DNA from 4 places in the Actinokineospora baliensis genome. Region 1 is predicted to be linked to each of the others. Evidence: riboswitches for the same ligand, from Rfam matches in the RefSeq annotation. Region 1 holds a riboswitch; each other region holds the start of a gene.
The links. Region 1 has a riboswitch for cobalamin ahead of JOD54_RS26930 (magnesium chelatase subunit D family protein). Riboswitches for the same ligand answer to the same signal wherever they lie in the genome.
Positions count from the first base shown of each region.

Region 2: it holds a riboswitch for cobalamin, as region 1 does, so the genes downstream of both, JOD54_RS21140 (CoA-acylating methylmalonate-semialdehyde dehydrogenase) here and JOD54_RS26930 (magnesium chelatase subunit D family protein) in region 1, are expected to answer to the same signal.
Region 3: it holds a riboswitch for cobalamin, as region 1 does, so the genes downstream of both, JOD54_RS17245 (ribonucleoside-diphosphate reductase subunit alpha) here and JOD54_RS26930 (magnesium chelatase subunit D family protein) in region 1, are expected to answer to the same signal.
Region 4: it holds a riboswitch for cobalamin, as region 1 does, so the genes downstream of both, metE (5-methyltetrahydropteroyltriglutamate--homocysteine S-methyltransferase) here and JOD54_RS26930 (magnesium chelatase subunit D family protein) in region 1, are expected to answer to the same signal.

Region 1 covers NZ_JAFBCK010000001.1:6,050,529-6,055,779, reverse strand. Annotated here, with positions in the region: gene JOD54_RS26940 (cobyrinic acid a,c-diamide synthase CobB) at 1-1,115, opposite strand, end outside; gene cobO (cob(I)yrinic acid a,c-diamide adenosyltransferase) at 1,109-1,723, opposite strand; gene JOD54_RS26930 (magnesium chelatase subunit D family protein) at 1,735-3,723, opposite strand; cobalamin riboswitch at 3,751-3,920, opposite strand; gene cbiE (precorrin-6y C5,15-methyltransferase (decarboxylating) subunit CbiE) at 4,005-5,189, shown strand; gene cobM (precorrin-4 C(11)-methyltransferase) at 5,186-5,251, shown strand, end outside.
Region 2 covers NZ_JAFBCK010000001.1:4,616,473-4,621,723, forward strand. Annotated here, with positions in the region: gene mmsB (3-hydroxyisobutyrate dehydrogenase) at 1-125, opposite strand, end outside; gene JOD54_RS34405 (enoyl-CoA hydratase/isomerase family protein) at 122-1,153, opposite strand; gene JOD54_RS34410 (acyl-CoA dehydrogenase family protein) at 1,150-2,289, opposite strand; gene JOD54_RS21140 (CoA-acylating methylmalonate-semialdehyde dehydrogenase) at 2,297-3,796, opposite strand; cobalamin riboswitch at 3,959-4,133, opposite strand; gene JOD54_RS21145 (NAD(P)/FAD-dependent oxidoreductase) at 4,264-5,211, shown strand; gene JOD54_RS21150 (hypothetical protein) at 5,198-5,251, opposite strand, start outside.
Region 3 covers NZ_JAFBCK010000001.1:3,652,777-3,658,027, reverse strand. Annotated here, with positions in the region: gene JOD54_RS17250 (ribonucleotide-diphosphate reductase subunit beta) at 1-553, opposite strand, end outside; gene JOD54_RS17245 (ribonucleoside-diphosphate reductase subunit alpha) at 550-2,880, opposite strand; cobalamin riboswitch at 2,987-3,197, opposite strand; gene JOD54_RS17240 (NAD(P)/FAD-dependent oxidoreductase) at 3,367-4,482, shown strand; gene JOD54_RS17235 (SDR family oxidoreductase) at 4,483-5,251, shown strand, end outside.
Region 4 covers NZ_JAFBCK010000001.1:4,976,018-4,981,268, reverse strand. Annotated here, with positions in the region: gene metE (5-methyltetrahydropteroyltriglutamate--homocysteine S-methyltransferase) at 1-2,125, opposite strand, end outside; cobalamin riboswitch at 2,231-2,444, opposite strand; gene JOD54_RS22770 (enoyl-CoA hydratase/isomerase family protein) at 2,546-3,589, shown strand; gene JOD54_RS22765 (hypothetical protein) at 3,613-4,305, shown strand; gene JOD54_RS22760 (hypothetical protein) at 4,324-4,749, opposite strand; gene JOD54_RS22755 (TIR domain-containing protein) at 4,949-5,251, shown strand, end outside.

The DNA of each region.
Region 1 (5,251 bases):
CGGTAGCCCAGGAGTAGGCGGGGGGTCATGGTGGCTTCGGCGTCGATCACGCCTGCCATGGGGTGGCCGTCGAGGTGTTTGGCGAGGTAGAGCAGGCCGCCGCATTCGGCGTGGATCGGGCGGCCCGCGCGAGCGAAAGTCAAAACCTCCTCGCGGAGGGGAGTGTTGGCGGACAACGCTTCCGCGTGCGCCTCCGGGAAGCCGCCCGGCAGTACCAAGGCGGCTGTATCCGGGGGAAGCCGCTCGTCGCGCAACGGGTCGACGATCGCCACGTCCGCACCGGCAGCGCGCAGCAGTTCCGCGTGTTCCGCGTAGCCGAACGTGAACGCCGGTCCGCCCGCCACCGCCACCACCGGCCGCCCGGGCACCGGCGTGACCTCGTCCGCCGCGATCCACACCGGACCGTCGAGCGGCCCGGCCGACCGCGCCAACCGCACCACCGCGTCCAAGTCCACAGAGGACTCGATCAACGCCGCCATCGCCGCGACGGCCCGCACCGCGGGCGTCCCGTGCTCGGCCGCCGGGACCAAACCCAGGTGCCGCGACGGTACATCCACCTCGCCCGCCCGCCGCACGGCCCCCAACACCGGCAGCCCGACCTCGCCGCAGGCCTCGCGCAGCACCTGCTCGTGCCGGTCCGACCCGACCCGGTTGAGCACCACCCCGGCGATCCGCACCCCGGGCCGGAACGACCGGAACCCGTGCAGTAGCGCGGCAAGGCTCGTGCTCTGCCCCCGCGCGTCGACCACCAGCAGCACCGGCGCCGCGAGCAGCCCGGCCACGTGCGCGGTCGACCCCAGCCCGCCTTCCTCGACGTGGTGCCCGACCCGCCCGTCGAACAGGCCCATCACGCCCTCGACCACGGCGATGTCCGCGCCGGTCGCGCCGTGGCGGAACAGCGGTCCGATGCGGTGGGTGCCGACCAGCACGGGATCGAGGTTGCGGCCGGGGCGCCCCGAGGCGAGCGTGTGGTACCCGGGGTCGATGTAGTCCGGCCCGACCTTGAACGGCGCCACCACGTGCCCACGCGCGCGCAGCGCGGCCATGAGCCCCGTCGCCACGGTCGTCTTGCCGCTGCCGGAGCCCGGAGCGGCGATGACGACCCGCGCTACCACTCGATGCCCTTCTGGCCCTTGTGGCCGGAGTCCATCGGGTGCTTGACCTTCGTCATGTGCGTCACCAGGTCCGCAGCGTCCACAAGGGACTGCGGCGCGTCGCGGCCGGTGATCACGACGTGCTGGTGGCCCGGTCGGGACGCCAGGGTGGCCACGACCTCGTCGGTGTCGATCCACCCCCACTTGAGCGGGTAGGTGAACTCGTCGAGCACGTACAGGTCGTGCTGCTGCGCGGCCAGTCTGCGGGTGATCTCCGCCCAGCCCTCACGCGCGGCCTCGGCGTGGTCGTCCTCGGTGCCCGCCTTGCGCGACCACGACCACCCCGCGCCCATCTTGTGCCATTCGACGGGCCCGCCTTCGCCGGTCTGCTCGTGCAGCTTGCCCAGCGCCAGGAACGCGGATTCCTCGCCGACCCGCCACTTCGCGGACTTGACGAACTGGAACACCCCGATCGACCAGCCCTGGTTCCACCCGCGCAGCGCCAATCCGAAGGCGGCGGTGGACTTGCCCTTCATCTCCCCGGTGTGCACCACGACCAACGGCCGGTTCCGCCGCTGCCGGGTGGTGAGCCCGTCTTGCGGGACAACCTCCGGCTTCCCTTGTGGCATAACGACTCCCCTCAGGCGGCGCGCGCCGCGCGGACCACACCGGCGACGGCGTCGGCGGACAGTTCCGCGAGTCGGAGACCGGTTCCGCCGAGCGCCGCCGTGAGATTGTCGGCCAACCCCAAGCGAACCGGCCCGTTCTCGCAATCCACGACCACGCTGACCACCCCGTCGGCAGCGAGTGCGGCCGCCGCGCGCATGGCGTCGCCGACGGCGTCGTGCGAGGTGCGCCCGTCCCGGTTCACCGCCACCGTGGCGCGGCCGTCGGTCACGACGACCAGCAGGGCCCGCCGCCTCGGGTCACGCATCCGTTCAATGGCAAGCGTTTTCCGCGCCCGCAACAACCCGTCCGCCAGCGGGGTGCGCCCGCCGGTGCGGAGATCACGCAGCCGCGCGACAGCGGCCTCGACCGACGACGTGGGCGGCAACGACAACACGGCCTCACCGCCGCGGAAGGTCACCAGCCCGACCTTGTCCCGGCGCTGGTAGGCGTCGCGCAGCAAGGAGATCACCGCGCCGGTCACCGCGGACATGCGCTTGCGGGCGGCCATCGAGCCCGACGCGTCCACCGCGAACAGCACCAGGTTCGACTCCCGGCCCTCCCGCACCGCGCGCCGGACATCCCCCGACCGCACCACGATCCCCGGACCGCTGCGACCCCGCGTGTGCTGGAAAGGCGCCGCTGCGGTGAGCGTGCCGACCAGGTGGATTCCGGTGCCCTGGTTCTGCGCCGCGCGCAGCGCCCGGCCGGAACCGGCGCGTGACCGCGATCGCCTGCCCGGCGCGCCTTCGCCGACGCCGTCGAGTTGCAGCACCCTGGCCCGGAACGCCTCGTCCGGCCGCGAAGCCGCCTGCGACTGGTCGCCGCCCTGGGGTGCTTCGGCGTCTTGCTTGCCCTGATCCCCTTGGGGCGCCTCGGATTCACCCGGTTCCGGAGCGCCGCCACCGGGGCCGCTGTCGTCGGGGTCCCGGTCGGCCTCCTCGGCGGCGTCGCGCAACGCCTGCGACAGCTGCTCCTGGTCCAGTCCGGGCTCGTCGAACGGGTCACGCCTGCGCCGGTGCGGCAGGGCCAGCCGGGCGGCCACCTCGACGTCGATCTCCTCGACCGCGCCCGCCCCGCGCCACGCCGCGTGCGCGACCGAAGCCCGGGCAACCACCAGGTCCGCGCGCATGCCGTCTACGTCGAACGCCGCGCACACCGCCGCGATCCGGCGTAGCTCGGCGTCGGGCAGCACGACCTCCGGCAGTGCCTTGCGGGCGGCCACGATCCGCGCGGCCAGCTCCGCGTCCGAAGTGGACCAGGCATCGGCGAAGCCCGCCGGGTCGGCCTCGAACGCCAACCGCCGCCGGATCACCTCCGTGCGGGTGTCCACGTCGCGGGCGGCGCGCACCTCGACGGTGAGCCCGAACCGGTCGAGCAGCTGCGGCCGCAGCTCGCCCTCCTCCGGGTTCATCGTGCCGACCAGCAGGAACGACGCGGCGTGCGAGACCGACACGCCCTCGCGCTCGACGTGCGCGCGCCCCATCGCGGCGGCGTCGAGCAGCAGGTCCACCAGGTGGTCGTGCAGCAGGTTGACCTCGTCGACGTAGAGCACCCCCCGGTGCGCCGCCGCCAGCAGACCCGGTTGGTAGGCGCGGACCCCCTCGGTCAGCGCGCGTTCCAGGTCCAGTGAGCCGATGACCCGGTCCTCGGTGGCGCCGACCGGGAGCTCGACCAGCCGCGCCGGGCGGGTGTCGGAGTCGGGGGCCGAGTGCGGGCCGTCCGGGCAGGCCGGGTCGGGCGCGGCCGGGTCGCAGGAGAACCGGCAGTCCGCCACGACGCCCGCCACGGGCAGCAACGCGGCCAGCGCGCGCACCACGGTCGACTTGGCGGTGCCCTTCTCGCCGCGCACCAGCACCCCGCCGATCCCGGGGTGCACCGCGTTGAGCAACAGGGACAGCCGCAGGTCGGCGTGGCCGACGACCGCGGAGAACGGGTAGCCGGGCAGGGCTGGACGGGTCACGTCGTTCCTCACTCCGGGTCCGCGCCCGGGTCGGTGGGTCAGCGGGCGGAGTGTCCTGGCTCCCGGATCGCCGCGCCGCCCCGGCCTTCCCGAGTCGCCCCGGTGGCCAGCGTGGGGACGGCACTCCCCGGTCACAGTGGCGGGACCGCGCCGGACTCGCACCGGCTTCCTCGCACACCTGCTGTTCTGTCTTCAGTTGGCTCGCCAGGCATCGTCGCATCCGGCGGGGCTCGCGGCCAAGGCACGTGGTGGGGATCTCGGGTCGGTTAGGGTCTGGGCCCGTGGCGGTCTCGGTGGTGGGAATCGGTGCGGACGGTGTGGTCGGGCTCTCGCCCGCGGCGCGCGCCGAGCTGGACCGCGCCCAAGTCGTCCTGGGGTCGGCCCGCCAGCTCGACCTGCTGCCCGCCGAGGTCACCGCCGAACGGGTCGCGTGGCCCTCGCCGCTGGTCCCGGCCATCCCCGGCCTGCTCGAGCGCTACCGCGACCGGGTGCTGTGCGTGCTGGCCAGTGGCGACCCCATGTTCCACGGCATCGGCACCACGCTGTCGCGGTTCGCCGAAGTCCGGGTGTGGCCGCACCCGTCGTCGCTGTCGCTGGCGTGCGCGCGGCTCGGGTGGGCGGTCGAGGAGGTGGCCGTGGTCAGCGCGGTCGCACGGCCGGTGGAGCGGTTGCACGCCGTGCTGCACCAGGGACGCCGTGTGCTCGTGCTCAGCGCCAACAGTGCAACGCCCGCGGCGGTGGTCGCGTTGTTGCGCGACCGCGGGTTCGGTGCGAGCGCGGTCACGGTCTTGCAGGAACTGGGTGGGCCGGGCGAGCGGATCGGCACCGACTGGGACGACGTGTCGCCGCTCAACGTCGTCGCGATCGAGTGCGTGGCCGATCCCGGCGCTCGTCGGCTGCCGCGCGTGCCTGGCCTGCCTGACGACGTCTACGAGCACGACGGGCAGATCACCAAGCGCGAGGTCCGGGCGGTCACGGTGTCGTCGCTGGCGCCCGAGCCGGGGCAGCTGCTGTGGGACGTCGGCGCGGGGTCGGGCAGCGTCGGGATCGAGTGGGCGCGGACGCACCCCGCGTGCCGGGTGATCGCCATCGAGCCGCGCGACGACCGGGCCGACCGGGTCGCGCGCAACGCGGCCGCGCTGGGAGTGCCGGGCGTGGTCCTGGTCCGTGGTTCGGCGCCGGACGCGTTGGCCGGGCTGGAGCGGCCGGACGCGGTGTTCGTCGGCGGGGGAGTGACGGTCGAGGGTGTCCTGCCCGCGTGCTGGGCGGCGCTGCGGCCGGGTGGGCGGATCGTGGTGAACGCGGTGACGCTCGAGTCGGAGGTGCTCGTCGCGCGCTGGTACGCCGAGGTCGGCGGGACGCTGACCCGGTTGTCCGTCGGGCGGGCCGCCCCGGTCGGCGGGTTCACCGGCTGGCGGCAGGCCATGCCGGTCACGCAGTGGGTCGCGAGCAAGGAGCGGACATGACCGTGCACTTCATCGGGGCTGGCCCGGGTGCGGCTGACCTGATCACCGTGCGCGGGCGCGAC
Region 2 (5,251 bases), 1.4 Mb from region 1:
GCCGCGTCCGCCGCCGCGCGGGCGGCGGTCACCGGGTCGTACCCGGTGACCCGCTCGCCCGCCCGCAGCAGGTTCACCGCCATCGGGCCGCCCATGTTGCCCAGGCCGAGGAAGGTCACGCTCATCGGGAACCCCCGTCCCACTCGTCGGCGCCGAGATCGGCGAAGTAGCTGTCGACCAGGTCGTCGCCCACCTCGGCCAGCGTGGCGGGGGACCAGCGCGGTGCGCGGTCCTTGTCGATGATCTGGGCCCGGATGCCCTCGACCAGTTCAGCGGTCCGCAGCGCCCGGTGCGAGGTCCGGTACTCCTGGGCCAGCACGGTTTCCAGGTCCGGCAGGGTCATGGCCTTGCGCAGCGCCCGCAGGGTCACCTTCAGCGACGTCGGGGACTTCTGCTCGATCTCCTTGGCCGCCGCGATCGCGGCCTCGCCGCCGTCGCGCAGCCGGTCGAGGATCTCCTCGACGGTGTCGGGGGCGTAGCAGTGGTCGATCCACCCCTGAGCAGCCGCCAGCGGGCTTGGCGGTGCGGGCTCGGTGACCGTGCGAATTGCCTCGTCCGGTGTGCGGGTGGCGAGCGCGTCCAGCAGGTCGGGCAACCGGTCACTCGGCACGTAGTGGTCGGCGAGTCCACAGTGGATCGCGTCGGCGCCGCCCACCGCGGCGCCTGTCAGAGCGAGGTGGGTGCCCGCCTGGCCCGGCGCGCGGGACAGCAGGTAGGTGCCGCCAACGTCGGGCGCGAAGCCGATGCCGACCTCGGGCATCGCGATCTTGGTTCGCTCGGTGACCACCCGGTGGCGCCCGTGCGCGGACACACCCACTCCGCCGCCCATGACCACGCCGTCCATCAGCGCGATGTAGGGCTTGGGGTAGCGGGAGATCGCGGCGTTCATCCGGTACTCGTCGGCCCAGAACGCCAACGATGCCGTCCCGCCGGTGCGCGCGTCCTCGTAGATCGACCGGATGTCGCCGCCCGCGCAGAGGCCGCGGTCGCCCGCACCCTCGATCAGGACCGCTCGAACGGCCGGGTCGTGCCGCCAGCGGTCGAGGTGCTCGGTGATGGCCAGGACCATGGCGTGGTCGAGGGCGTTGAGCGCCTTGGGCCGGTTGAGGGTGATGTGGCCGATGCCGCTGTGCACCACGAAGTCGACGCTCACGAGGCCTCCCGCAGCATCCGGCGGGAGATGATGACGCGCATGATCTCGTTGGTCCCTTCCAGGATCTGGTGCACCCGCAGGTCGCGGACGATCTTCTCGATGCCGTACTCGGTGAGGTAGCCGTAGCCGCCGTGCAGTTGCAGCGCGTCGTTGGCCACGTCGAACCCGGTGTCGGTGCACAGCCGCTTGGCCATCGCCGAGAGCTGGGTGGCGTTGTCGTCGCCCTGGTCCAGCGCGTCCGCGGCCCGCCACAACAGGGTCCGTGCCGCCTCCAGGCCGGTGCGCATGTCCGCCAACCGGAACCGCAACGCCTGCGCCTCGACGAGTTTCGCGCCGAACGCCGAGCGTTCGGTCAGGTGCCGCACCGCCTTGCCGAGCGCGGCCTCGCCGCCGCCGAGCGAGCAGGCGGCGATGTTGAGCCGCCCACCGTCCAAAGCGGACATGGCGACCGCGAACCCGACGCCCTCGCCGCCCAGGATCGCCGACGCGGGAACGCGAGCGCCCTCGAACAGGACCTGGCGGGTGGGTTGGGCGTTCCAGCCCATCTTGGCCTCGTTGGGCCCGAACGACACACCGGGGGTGTCCCGGTCGACGATGAACGCGGAGATCCCACGCGCCCCCGGCCCGCCGGTCCTGGCGAGCACGACGTAGACGTCCGAGGTGCCCGCGCCAGAGATGAACTGCTTGACCCCGTCGAGCACGTACTCGTCGCCGTCGCGGCGTGCCCGGGTGCTCAGCGCGGCGGCGTCGGAGCCTGCGTCGGGTTCGGTGAGGCAATAGCTGCCCATGGCGTCCATGGTGGACATCCGGGGCAGGTAGCGGTGCCGCTGGTCGTCGGTGCCGAAGCGGTCGATCATCGTGGCGACCATGTTGTGGATCGACACGTACGCCGCGATCGACGGGCAGCCGGTGGCCAGCGCCTCGAACACGAGCACGCCGTCGAGCCTGCCGAGCTCGGACCCGCCCACCTCCTCGGGCAGGTAAAGGCCGCCGAGGCCCAGTTCGGCCGCTTTGCGGAGCACGTCGACCGGGAAGTGCTTGGCCTGGTCCCATTCCACCGCGTGCGGGGCCAGGTGTTCGGCGGCGAAGTCGGCCGCTGTCTCGCGCAGCGCGCGCTGTTCGTCGGTCAGTCTCATCGGTCGCCTACTTCATCGTGGGGATCACGAAGCTGGCGCCTTCTTTTGCGCCGGACGGCCAGCGGGAGGTGACCGTCTTGGTCTTGGTGTAGAAGCGGATCGAGTCCGGCCCGTGCTGGTTGAGGTCGCCGAAACCGGACCGCTTCCAGCCGCCGAAGGTGTGGTAGGCGATCGGGACCGGGATCGGCACGTTCACCCCGACCATGCCGGTGTTCACCCTGGCGGTGAAGTCGCGCGCGGTGTCGCCGTCGCGGGTGAAGATCGCCACGCCGTTGCCGTACTCGTGCTCACTGGGCAGCCGCAGCGCGGCCTCGTAGTCGTCCGCGCGGACGATCGTCAGCACCGGGCCGAAGATCTCCTCCCGGTAGATCCGCATCTCGGGCGTGACCTTGTCGAACAGGCTGCCGCCGAGGAAGAACCCGTTCTCGTGGCCGGGAACGACCAGGCCACGCCCGTCGACGACCAGCTCGGCCCCCTCGGCCACCCCGATGTCGATGTAGTCGCGCACCCGGTTCACCGCCTCGGCGGTCACCAGCGGCCCGAAGTCCGCCGTCTCGTCCAGGGCCGCGCCCACCTTGAGGGTTCGCACCTGCTCGGCGAGGCGCTCGACCAGCGCGTCCGCGGTCGCCTGACCGACCGGAACGGCCACCGAGATCGCCATGCACCGCTCGCCCGCCGAGCCGTACCCGGCGCCCACCAGCGCGTTGACCACCTGGTCGAGGTCCGCGTCGGGCATGATGACCATGTGGTTCTTGGCGCCGCCAAAGCATTGCGCGCGTTTGCCGTGCGCGGCGGCGGTCGAGTAGATGTACTCCGCGATCGCCGACGAGCCGACGAACCCAATCGCCTCGACGCGTGGGTCGGTCAGCAGCGCGTCCACCGCTTCCCTGTCCCCGTTGACCACCGAGAACACCCCCGGCGGCAAACCCGCCTCGCTGAACAGCTCCGCCAACCGCAGCGGCACCGACGGGTCGCGCTCGGAGGGCTTGAGCACGAACGCGTTCCCGCAGGCGATCGCGGGCGCGGCCTTCCACAACGGGATCATCGCGGGGAAGTTGAACGGGGTGATGCCCGCCACCACGCCCAGCGGTTGGCGCATCGAGTAGACGTCGATGCCGGTGCCCGCGCTGTCGGTGTACTCGCCCTTGAGCAGGTGCGGGATGCCGATCGCGAACTCGACGACCTCCAACCCCCGCTGGATGTCGCCCTTCGCGTCGGCGACGGTCTTGCCGTGCTCGGAGGACAACAACCGCGCGAGACTGTCCTCTTCGGATCGGACGAGCTCGAGGAACCGCATTAGCACCCTGGCACGGCGCTGCGGGTTCCACGCCGCCCACTCGCGCTGCGCACGAGCCGCGTCGTCAACCGCGGCGCCGACCTCGGCCGCGGTGGCCAGCGGAACCCTGGCCTGGACGGCACCCGTGCTGGGGTCGAAGACGTCGCCGAAGCGGCCCGATGTTCCCGGAACCGGTTTCCCGGCGACGAAGTGGTGGAGTTCGGTGGTCATGGCATGCCTTTCGCGAAGGAGCGCAGGACTGAACCGCCCGGGTCGCGCCTCGTGGGGCGACCGGGCTCAGGGCAGGACGGACCTACCGCGCCGGAGGCGGGCGGTCGGCGACTTTCGCGCAGGCAGGACGAATCCGCATGCGTTCAGCTCCATCCTCGTGGACGAACACGGCTGTCCATGGCCGGTATCCTGGCTCCCGGATCGACGGCCGCCCCGGCCTTCCCGGCTCGCGCCAGTGGCCTTGAAGTGGGGCGTCGCTCCCCGGTCACAGTGGCGGGACCGCGCCGGATTCGCACCGGCTTCCCTGACACCATGGACCTGAGGACACCCTAAAGTAGGAAGTCCGACCATGTCGACCCCCTGGGGTCACCCCTGAACGAGCGGGCAACCGCCACGGCCGCGACCACTCCTTGCCAGAACGGCAAGCCGGTTTGCGTACTGGCCGCTGTGCGGGTGAACTGGTCGGCATGGATGAACAGTGGGACGTGGTCGTGGTCGGCGGGGGAGTGGCGGGACTGAGTGCCGCCTTGATGTTGGGCCGTGCTCGGCGGCGGGTAGTGGTGGTCGACGCGGGTAGTCCGCGCAACCGCTTCGCCGATCACATGCACGGTGTGCTCGGCCACGAGGGCGTCGATCCCCGCGAACTGGTCGCGCGCGGCCGGTCCGAGGCGGCGTCCTACGGCGTCGAGTTCCACCCCGGCCGGGTCGAACGGCTCGACGAGACCGGAGCTGGGGTCGTGGTCACCGTCCCCGGGTCGGGGCAGATCTCGGCGAGGGCCGCGATCGTGGCCACCGGCCTGTCCGACGACCTGCCCGACATCCCCGGTCTCGCCGAGCACTGGGGTGCCCGTGTCCTGCACTGCCCCTACTGCCACGGCTGGGAGGTCCGCGACCAGCACCTCGGCGTGTTGGTCACCTCACCGCTCGGGCTGCACCAGGCCGAGCTCATCCGCCAGTGGAGCCCGCAGGTCACGGTCTTCGCCCCCGCACTGGACGAGTCGGTCGAGGCCCGCCTGCGCTCACGCGGGATCGACCTCGTAGCCGACCCGGTCGTGTCAGTCTCCGGCGAAGGCCCCCTCGTCGTACACACCGCCCGCGACACCGAGGTAGCGGTGGACGCCCTGTTCACCACCGGCACCCCACGACCGCACGACGACTGCCTCAAGCACCTGAACCTGCGCCGCGCGGACACCCCATTCGGAAGCTTCCTCGCCGTCGACCCCCTCACCGGCAAAACCAGCGGCGACCGCATCTGGGCCGTGGGCAACGTGGTCAACCCCGGCGCCAACGTCCCCATGTCCATCGGAGCGGGCGCGGCGGCCGGTGGCGCGGTCAACGGCGCCCTGGTCACCCAGGAGTTCGACGCCGCACAGGCGACACCCGCGGACCTTCACCGATCGGTCACACCTCGGTGAAGTTGCCCGCACCGTCGTTGCGGAAGTGCCGGACCCGCAG
Region 3 (5,251 bases), 2.4 Mb from region 1:
CCTCGATGCAGGCGGCGAAGCAGATGAGGTTGAGCAGGAAACCCCGCCTGTCCTCCCGGGTGTCCAAACGCGACAGAGCGGAGATCGAGTCGATCCACTTGTAGCAGAACTCGGCCTTGGCGCGGATCGACGGGATCGTCTCCACGGCGGCGAACGCCTCGGCGCGGTCGTTGTCGTCGGGGAGGTAGGTGTCGAGCAGCGTCAGGTAGAACTGGACGTGCACCGCCTCCTCGAACAGCTGCCGCGAGAGGTAGAGGCGGGCTTCCGGGGCGTTGACGTGCTGGTAGAGGTTGAGCACGAGGTTGTTGGCGACGATGGTGTCCCCGGTGGCGAAGAACGCGACCAGGCGGTTGACCAGGTGCCGTTCGGCGGCCGAGAGCTTGGCCAGGTCCGCCAGGTCCGAGTGCAGGTCGACCTCTTCGACGGTCCAGGTGTTCTTGATGGCGTCGCGGAAGCGGTCGTAGAACTGCGGGTACCGCATGGGCCGCAGGGTCAGGTCCATGCCCGGGTCGAGCAGGGCGTGCTTGCGGGTGGTGTTCTCGAGCGTGGTCACTGGCAGGCCTCGCAGGACTCGGGGTTTTCCAGGGAGCAGGCGATGGCCTCGGCGGGTGCCGCGGTCACGGTGGCCTGCTGGATGCGCGTCGCCGGGCGGGAACGCAGGTAGTACGTGGTCTTGAGGCCGCTCTGCCAGGCGTATCGGTACATAGAGGACAGTTTGCCGATCGTCGGCGAGGCCACGAACAGGTTCAGCGACTGGCTCTGGTCGATGTACGGGCCACGCGCGGCGGCCAGGTCGATCAGCGCCTTCTGCGGCAACTCCCACGCGGTGCGGAACAACGACCGCACCTCGTCGGGCAGTTCGGTGAGCCCCTGCACCGATCCCTCGTCGCGCTTGAGCCGGGCCCGGACCTCGTCAGTCCACATGCCACGGCCCTTGAGCTCTCGCACCAGGTACGAGTTGATCTGCAAGAACTCACCGGACAGCGTTTCGCGCTTGAACGTGTTGGACACCTGCGGCTCGATGCACTCGAAGCAGCCCGCGATGGAGGCGATCGTCGCGGTGGGCGCGATCGCCACCAGCAACGAGTTGCGCAGGCCGTGCTCGGCGATGCGCTCGCGCACCGCGGCCCACCGCTCGGTCTGCGTCGGCGTGACACCCCACAGGTCCGGTTGCAGCTGACCGCGCGCGGACCGGGTCCGCGAGTACGCCGGGTGCGCGCCCGCCGCGGCGGCCAGACCGGCCGAGGTCTCCAGCGCGGTGAGGTAGATCTCCTCGGCGAGGCGGGTGGACAGCTCGCGGGCGGCCTCAGAGTCGAAAGCCAGGCGCAGCTTGAAGAACACGTCCTGCAGGCCCATCACCCCGAGCCCGACCGGACGCCAGCGCGGGTTGCCGCGCCCGGCCTGCTCGGTCGGGTAGTAGTTGATGTCGATCACCCGGTCCAGGAACACCACCGCGGTGCGCACAGTGGACCGCAGCCGCTCCCAGTCCACCTCGTCACCGAGCACGTGCGCGCCGAGGTTGACCGACCCGAGGTTGCACACCGCGGTCTCGTCGTCGCTGGTGACCTGCAGGATCTCGGTGCACAGGTTGGACAGGTGCACCACGTCGCCCGGTTCGGCGGTCTGGTTGCAGGTGCGGTTGGCGGTGTCCTTGAAGGTCATCCACCCGTTGCCGGTCTGCGCCAGGGTGCGGATCATCTTGCCGTAGAGCTCGCGCGCCTTGACCGTGCGCACCGCGCGACCGGCCTCCTCGGCGGCCCGGTAGGCGCGGTCGAAGTCGTCGCCCCACAGGTCGACGAGCTCGGGCAGCTCGTCGGGGTCGAACAGCGACCAGTCCGCGTCCGCCTCGACCCGGCGCATGAACTCGTCGGGGATCCAGTTGGCCAGGTTGAGGTTGTGCGTGCGGCGCGCGTCCTCCCCGGTGTTGTCGCGCAGCTCCAGGAACTCCTCGATGTCGGGGTGCCAGGTCTCCAGGTACACGCACGCCGCGCCCTTGCGCCGCCCGCCCTGGTTGACCGCCGCGACCGAGGCGTCGAGCGTGCGCAGCCACGGCACGATCCCGTTGGAGTGCCCGTTGGTGCCCCTGATCAGCGCGCCGCGCGAGCGGACCCGCGACCACTGCACGCCGATGCCGCCCGCGAACTTCGAGAGCCTGGCGATCTGGGCGTACCGCTCGTAGATCGACTCGAGCTCGTCGCGCGGGGAGTCCAGCAGGTAGCAGGAGGACATCTGGGTGTGCACGGTGCCGGAGTTGAACAGCGTCGGGGAGCTGGGCAGGTAGGCCAGCGACGACATCAGCCGGTAGAAGTCGATCGCCTCGGCGGCGGTGTGCGACAGGCCACACGCGACTCGCAGCAGCCAGTACTGCGGCAGTTCGACAACGCTGCGGCGCGACGGGTGCCGCAGCAGGTAGCGGTCGTAGACGGTACGCAGGCCGAAGTACTCGAACCGGCGGTCCGCTGTGAGGTCGATGGCGTCGTCGAGCTTGCGCGCGTTGGCCGCGACCAGCCGAGCGGTGCTGTCGCCGATCAGGCCCTCGGCGTGCCCGAGGGCGATGCTCTGGCTGAACGAGTGCACCCCCTGGCCGCGGACCTCCTTGTCGATGTAGGCGCTGAGCAGCCCGGCGGCGAGCCGGGAGTACTCGGGGTCCTCGGCGACGAGCTCGGCGGCGGTCTGGATGGACAGCCGGTCCAGTTCGGCGGTGGTGGCGCCGTCGTAGAGACCGCTGATCGTCTTGGTGGCCACCCGCAGCGGGTCGACCTCGCGCAGCCCCTCCGCGCAGCGCCGCACGGCGCGCACGATCTTGTCGACGTCGACGGGCTCCAGCGCCCCGTCGCGCTTGCGCACCCGCATGGTGGTGACCGTGTCGACGGTCGTCACAACCTGTCTCCTCGCGAGCCTGGGCCCCGGGGTCGAGGAGGACACGGGCGCGCGCGACCGCCACGTCCTCACGCCCTCCCACGGGGCCGCGGACACCCGCCCGCGGGTCGCGGGCGGGGTGCTGGCAGGTCTTCGGACTCACGGGCGTGCCTGGGCAGGCGCCTACCGGCCGTCGCTTCCCAGACGCGGGCGTCCAGTGCTTCGTTGACGGCTTTCGTTCCCGTTCACCGCTGCGGGGCAGTCCCGGACTCGCACCGGGTTCCCTCTTGCGACGACCGCTCTGGCTGAGCGGCCGAACCAGCTGTCGGCACCATACATGGCCGTCCCGACGGTTCCGGGACCCCACATGTAGTGGGTGTGTCGCCCAGGCCCCGAGCGGGGCGGGGCCTGGTTCTCGGCAGATCACGCGAACACGGGATGGAGCAGGGGAGCCCTCGGCGCGAGGCTCGGAGGGGTAGGGGTGGACCTTCGGCGCGGGAGAGGGACATGACTCACCGACGGGAAGTCGACATCGCGGTCATCGGGGCCGGGGTGCTGGGGCTGGCCACGGCCGAGGCGCTGGTGCGGCGCGGGGCCGACGTGCTGGTGTTCGACGGGCGGCCGCCGGGCGCCGGGCTCTCGGGCGGTCTCACCAGGACGTTCCGGCACCGGCACGACAACGAGCTGCACGTGGCGATGGCGGTGGAGGGGCGGCGCGGGTTCGCCCGCTGGGAGCAGCGGCTCGGGCGCGAGCTGATCGGGCCGGAAGGCGCGGTGTACCACGGGATGGACCATTCGCACGTCACCGGGATGGCGGCGCAGCGGGTCGAGCACTCGTTCGTCCCCGGTGCGGTGGGTGGCGAGGTGTTCCCCGCGCTGGCGCGGGTGGGCACGCCGCTGCTGGTCGACCCGGGCGCGGGCGCGATCAGGGCGAAGCGGACGATCGATGCGCTGGCGCACTGGGTCGGCGACCGGATCGTCCAGGCCGACGTGCACAGCGTCACGGTGCCTTCCGACGGCGACGGAGCGGAGTTCCAGACCACGGAGGCGATCTACCGGGCCAGGCACGTGGTGATCTGCGCGGGCACGGCGGTGACCCGGTTGGGCGCGAGCGTCGGGTTCGACATCCCGGTGCGCAGCGCGCTGCACGCGCGCCCGCACTTCCGGGTGCGCCCGGAGTTCGCAGGCACGCCGCTGCCCTGCTGGGTGGACATCTCCGGCGAGTTCGGCGTGAACGTGTACGGCTCCCCCATCGGCGCGACCGGCACGTACGTGGTCGGGATGATCGGCCCCGCCGTCGATGTCCCCTTTGGACCGGACGGCGGGCTCCCCCCGGGCACCGACATGGAGGAGCACGTGCGGCGGGTCAGCGCGTACGTGGCGAAGGCGTTGCCCGGCTTGGACCCGGAGCCGGTCGGCGCGCGGGTGTGCGTGATGACCAAGCTGCCCAAGGGAAGCGACGCGCTGCGGGCCTGGCACCGACCCGGGGTGACGACCATCGCCGGGCACAACCTGTTCAAGATGGCACCCGCGCTCGGCGAACTGCTCGCCGACGCCGCGGAGAAGGACCAACTGCCCGAGGCGCTGGAGCGCGCGGGTGCGGACGCGCTCGAGGCGGCGTAGATGGTCATCGCGGTCACCGGGGCCACCGGAACCGTTGGCCTGCGGTTGGTGTCGCGGCTGGTCGGCCGCGGTTGCCGGGTGCGCGCGGTCGTTCGCCCCGGCGGACGGCGGCCCGCCGGGGAGCTGGTCGAGGTCGTGGAAGCGGACCTGGAGCGGCCGGAGAGCCTTCGCGAAGCGTTGCACGGCGTGAGCGACCTGTTCCTGCTGACCCCGCTGCACCCGGACCAGGGCGCGGTGCACCGGGGCCTGGTGGACGTCGCCAAACGCGCCGGGGTTCAGCACGTGGTGCGGATGTCGGCGCTGGGTGCCGATCCCGCGTCACCGGTGTCGGTGCACCGCCAGCACGGCGAGGGCGACCAGGCGGTGCTGGAGTCCGGGCTGCGGTACACCCTGTTGCGCTCCAACACGTTCATGCAGAACGTGGCGCAGTGGGCGCCGACCATCCGCGCGCGGGACGCGATCGTGCTGCCGGTCGGCGACGCTCGCGTCAGCATGATCGACGCTGGCGACATCGCGGAGGTGGCCGCCGCTGTGCTCACCGAGGGCGGCACCGACGACCAGGTGCTGGAGCTGACCGGACCGAGGGCCATCAGCTACCCGGCGCTGGCCGCGCTGGTGTCCACAGTGGTCGGTCGGCGGATCACCCACGTCGACATCTCGCCTGCGGACGCGGCGGCGGTCATGCTGGGCAACGGCATGCCGGACTGGGCGGTCGCGGCGCGCATCGGCCTCTACAGCACGCTGCGCGCGGGCACGGCGGAGCGGGTGA
Region 4 (5,251 bases), 1.1 Mb from region 1:
GGTAGCCGACGATCTCGTTGGTGGTGGGGATTCGGGGGGAGTGGATGTCCCAGACGCCGGGGCCGACCTCGTTGGGGTAGGTGGCGGCGGCGAGGTCGGCGACGATGGCCATCTGGGAGCGGGCGGCTTCGAGGCTGATCACGTCGGCGTCCATGTCGATGATGGCGCGGAGCACGTCACCGAACTCGGCGTAGCACATGTGGGTGTGGATCTGGGTGTCGTCGCGGACGCCGGTGGTGGCGAGCTGGAAGGCGGTCACGGCCCAGTCGAGGTACGCGGCGCGGTCGGCGGTGCGCAGCGGCAGGGTCTCCCGCAGGGCGGGCTCGTCGACCTGGATGACCGCGATCCCGGCCTCCTCCAGGTCCGCGACCTCGTCGCGCAACGCCAACGCGACCTGGCGCGCCGTCTCCCCGCGCGGCTGGTCATCGCGCACGAACGACCACGCCAGCATCGTCACCGGGCCGGTCAACATCCCCTTGACCGGGCGCGGCGTCAGGCTCTGCGCGTAGGTCGACCACTGGACCGTCATCGGCGCGGGCCGCGACACGTCGCCCGCGATGATCGGCGGCCGGACGTAGCGGCTGCCGTAGGACTGCACCCAGCCGTGCCGCGTGGCGAGGAACCCGTCGAGCTGCTCGGCGAAGTACTGGACCATGTCGTTGCGTTCGGGTTCGCCGTGCACCAGCACGTCCAGGCCGAGCTCCTCTTGGTCGGTGATCACCGACCGGATCTCCGCCCGCATCGCCTCTTGGTACGCCTCGTCCGACAGCCGCCCGGCCCTCAGCTCGGCGCGCGCCTTGCGCAGGTCAGCGGTCTGCGGGAAGGACCCGATCGTGGTCGTCGGCAGGTCGGGCAGGCCCAACCGGTCCTGCTGGGCCTGCCGCCGCGCCTCATAGGGGCGATTGCGCCTTACGCCCGCCTCCTCCCGGTCCCGCACCGCGGCGACCCGCACGATCGGCGATGCGGCGCGCGAGGCCAGCCGATCGGCGTTGCGCCGCAGGGCTTCCTCGACCGCCGGGCGCCCCTCGACCAGGCCGTCGCGCAGGGTGACGATCTCCGCGAGCTTCTGCCGGGCGAACGACAGCCAGCTGACCACCTCCGGGTCGAGGTCGCGCTCCAGGGTGACGTCCAGCGGCACGTGCAACAACGAGCACGAAGGCGCCACGTCGACCGTGCCCGCCAGCTCCTGCAGCCTCTCCAGCGCACCCAGCGCGGCGGCCAGGTCCGCCGCCCAGATGTTACGACCGGTGACCACGCCCGCGACCAGCCGCTTGCCCTGGATCCCGCCCAGCGCGGCGAGGTCGTCGAGGTTGGCCGCCGCGGGCCCGGTGAAGTCGATCGCGAGCCCCTCGACCGGGGCGGCGGCCAGCACCGGAAGGGCATCACCGAGGCGGTCGAAGTAGGACGCGACCAGGATCTTGGGCCGGACCCGCTCGGCGGCCAGCACCGCGTAGACCTCGGCGACCCGCTCGAGCACCGCCTCGGGCTGGTCGGTGACCAGCGCGGGCTCGTCCAGCTGCACCCACTCCGCGCCTGCCGCACGCAGCTGCCCGAGCAGGTCGGCGTAGAGCGGGACGATCCGGTCGAGCAGGTCCAGCGGCTGGGCAGAGCCGGTGGGGTCCTTGGCGAGCAGGAGGAAGCTGACCGGCCCCAGGACGACCGGGCGGGTGAGGATCCCCTGCTCCAGGGCCTCGGCGAACTCGGTGAGCGGCTTGGTCGGGTCCAGCGTGAAGGTCGTGTCCGGCCCCAGTTCGGGCACGAGGTAGTGATAGTTGGTGTCGAACCACTTCGTCATCTCCAACGGCGGCACGTCGGCGGTCCCCCGCGCCATCGCGAAGTAGCGGTCCAGCCCCTGGGCCACCGCAGCGTGCCTGGCCGGGATCGCGCCCAGCAGCCACGCCGTGTCCAGGACGTGGTCGTACAGGGAGAAGTCGTTGCTCGGGATGTCGTCCACGCCCGCGTCCCGCAGCTCGGCCCACCGCTGGGACCGCAGCTCCCTGGCCGCGTCGAGCAGCGCGTCAGCGCCGGTGCGCCCGGCCCAGTAGGCCTCGGTCGCCTTCTTCAACTGCCGGTTGGCACCCTGGCGCGGGTATCCGTGCACGGTCGCACGACTGGTGCTTGTCACGGGGCTCTCCTTCGCGAGTCCACGTGGACCACCGCGAGGAGCGCACGCCAAACCAGGCCGGTTCAGCACAGACCCACCCGCGAGGTCTCAGCCAGCGCCCCGCGGTCGCGGGACGCACAGCGGGCAGGTCTTCGGACTCGCGGGCACGCCGGCACACGCCGGGTTCCTACTGGCCGTCGCTTCCCAGACCCACCGGGCCCAGTGCCGATGACGGCGGTCGTTCCCACTCACCGCTGCGGGGCAGTCCCGGATTCCCACCGGGTTCCCTCTTGCCTCGACCACCGCACGCGGTGGTCGAACCAGCTGCACCACCACCCTAGCCCCTGGACCGCCGCCCCTGTCCAGCACCGATCACGGTCGCCCGCACGGCTACGGTTTACCCCTACCCGATGTCGAAGGAGACAACGTGCCCATTGCTCGGTGGCTGTCGTGAGTGACAACGTCCGGTTCGACGTCCGTGGTGGGCTTGGCCGGGTCACGCTTGACCGGCCGCGGGCGCTCAACGCCCTCGATCACCCGATGGTGCTGGCGATCACCGAGCAGCTCGACCGCTGGCGCGACGACTCGGCGGTGCGTGCGGTGCTGATCGACGGGGCGGGCGAGCGGGGGCTCTGCGCGGGCGGGGACATTCGGTCGATCTATGAGGACGCGCGGGCGAGCGGGTCGGCGTCACTGGCGTTCTGGGCTGACGAGTACCGGCTGAACGCGCTGATCGCCCGGTACCCGAAACCGTACGTGGCGTGGATGGACGGCATCGTCATGGGCGGCGGGGTCGGTGTGTCCGCGCACGGGAGCCACCGGATCGTCACCGAGCGCTCCAGGGTCGCCATGCCCGAGGTCGGCATCGGCTTCGCCCCCGACGTCGGCGGCACCTACCTGTTGTCCCGGGCGCCCGGCCAGTTGGGTACCCACATGGCGCTGACGGGTACCGCGGTGTCCGGGGCCGATGCCATCCACTGTGGACTCGCCGACCACTTCGTCCCGAGCTCCCGCTTCCCCGACCTGCTCGACGCCCTCACCACCGGCACACCGAGCGAAGCGATCGCCGCGGTCGCCGACACTCCCCCACCGAGCCGCCTCGCGTCCGACCAGGGCTGGATCGACCACTGCTACGCCGCCGACTCGGTGGAGGAGATCCTCGCCAACCTCCACGACGGCGGCGAAGCGGCTGTCGCGACGGCGAAGGAAATGGAGGGCAAATCACCGACGGCGTTGAAGGTGACGCTGCGGGCGTTGCGCACGGCTTTGGCGCTGCCCTTGGAAACCGTGCTGGCCCAGGAGTACCGGACCTCACACCGGGCGTTGCGGTCCGCGGACCTGGTCGAGGGCATCCGCGCCCAGATCATCGACAAGGACCGCTCACCCCGCTGGACCCCCGCCTCCCTCACCGAGGTGACCGACGACCTGGTCGACACCTACTTCACCACCCTTGGCACCGCCGAGTGGACGGCCGGTTCCCGCTGACGCGGCCGCCTAGGATGTCCGATATGCGCCAACCAGGAGTAGAGCGGCTGCCGCTGGGGCCCGAGCGGTGGTTGGTCGACCTGCCGCAGCCCGCTCGACGAGCGGACGGGTGTCCACTGAGCGCGATCCTGCCGCCTGGCTACTCCTGCTATCTGCGGTTGTTCTCCCCTTTCGTGCCTTGGGAAGCCGACCGGGCAGCAACCGCCGAGCGGCGGACCTGGCGCCACTTCGCCGAGAAGGCCGGGGTGGTCTACCACGCCGAACTGGGCTGGAACACGCTCCGACCGGTCCTTCACCCGGGCGACCAGGACACCGGGTGGGAGGTCGACGAGGGCAGGATGGACCCGCTCGTGCGCGACCGGCTCCGCAGCCACCTCGCCAGGCACACCACAGAACCGGTCTTCGTCTACTTCGGACTCGCGGCTGAGGTGCTCGGTTCACCACCGCTGCTCTACCGGGCACCGGTCGAGGCGTTCGAGACCGCGGTGGAAGCGGCGTCCCAACTCGTGGGCAGGCGGATCGCGGACCCCGAGTACATCTGGCCCCAGGCCCGCGCCTGGGTTGTCGAAACCGACTACGACCTGACCTCGTCCTACCTGGCCTGCGACACCGCCCTCTCCGCCGAACTCCTGGCCGATGATGGACTCGAACTGCTCCCAGCCACCCTCCACACCCGAATCGACACCGCCTCCGACACGATCAACCGACCGCGTTGAGGCGTCGACGGCGGATGCTCAGCGGAAGGTGAACTTCCAGTTGCCCGAGACGCGGTAGAGCCCGCCGGTCACGACCCGCCTGGTTCCGGTTCCGGCTGCCACCCGGCTGCTCGTCAGGCGGGCCGCCTTGATCACGAAGCCGCTGCCGTCGAGGACGTAGAAGTTGATCGGCACGTCCCACTCCCAGGTCTTGCGGCTGGCTTCGCCGTAGATCACGACGTCCGTTCCGTACACGGGCAACTCCACGGTCCTGCCGTGGGTGTGGCCCGCCGGGATGTTGATCCAACCCGCGGAATGGCCCGCGTCCCGCGACCCGATGCAGACCGCTACGGAGATGCTCGTGCCGCACTCGTTGACGATCTCGATCGTCCGCGAGGCGAAGAGCAGGCCCGCGAGCGCCTGCCCCGCCTTGAAAGCACCTGCGGCAGCGGAAATCGGCTCCATGATCGCCCCTCGGCACGTCGGCGATGTGATCGTTCTTGTTGCGACCTTCGCCTGGATGGCCTGGTCCGTTACACAACGCGCGCCGCAGGTGCTGGAACCCTGACAGTATCGCGACAGATCCCCGACAACGCGCTCACGCAGGTGGCGGAAGCGGTTTCCTGTTGGCACACACCACCGGGAGTCGCGGGAGACATGTTCGATGGCCGTGTCGCGGGAGTACGACGTCAGCCTCACGTTCGCGGGAAGTGAGCGATCCTACGCCGAGGAACTCACCACCCTGCTGGAGAAACACGGCCTGAGGGTCTTCTACGACGCGAACCAGACCGTGGACCTGTGGGGTGACAACCTCTACGAGCGCCTCGTCACGATCTACCGCGAGAAGTCGCGGCTGTGCGTGCTGTTCGCCTCAGCGGAGTACGCGCGCCGGTTGTGGACCTCCTTCGAACGGAAAGCCGCACAGGCCAAGGCCGCCGAGAGCGAAGCCGCGTACCTGCTGCCGCTG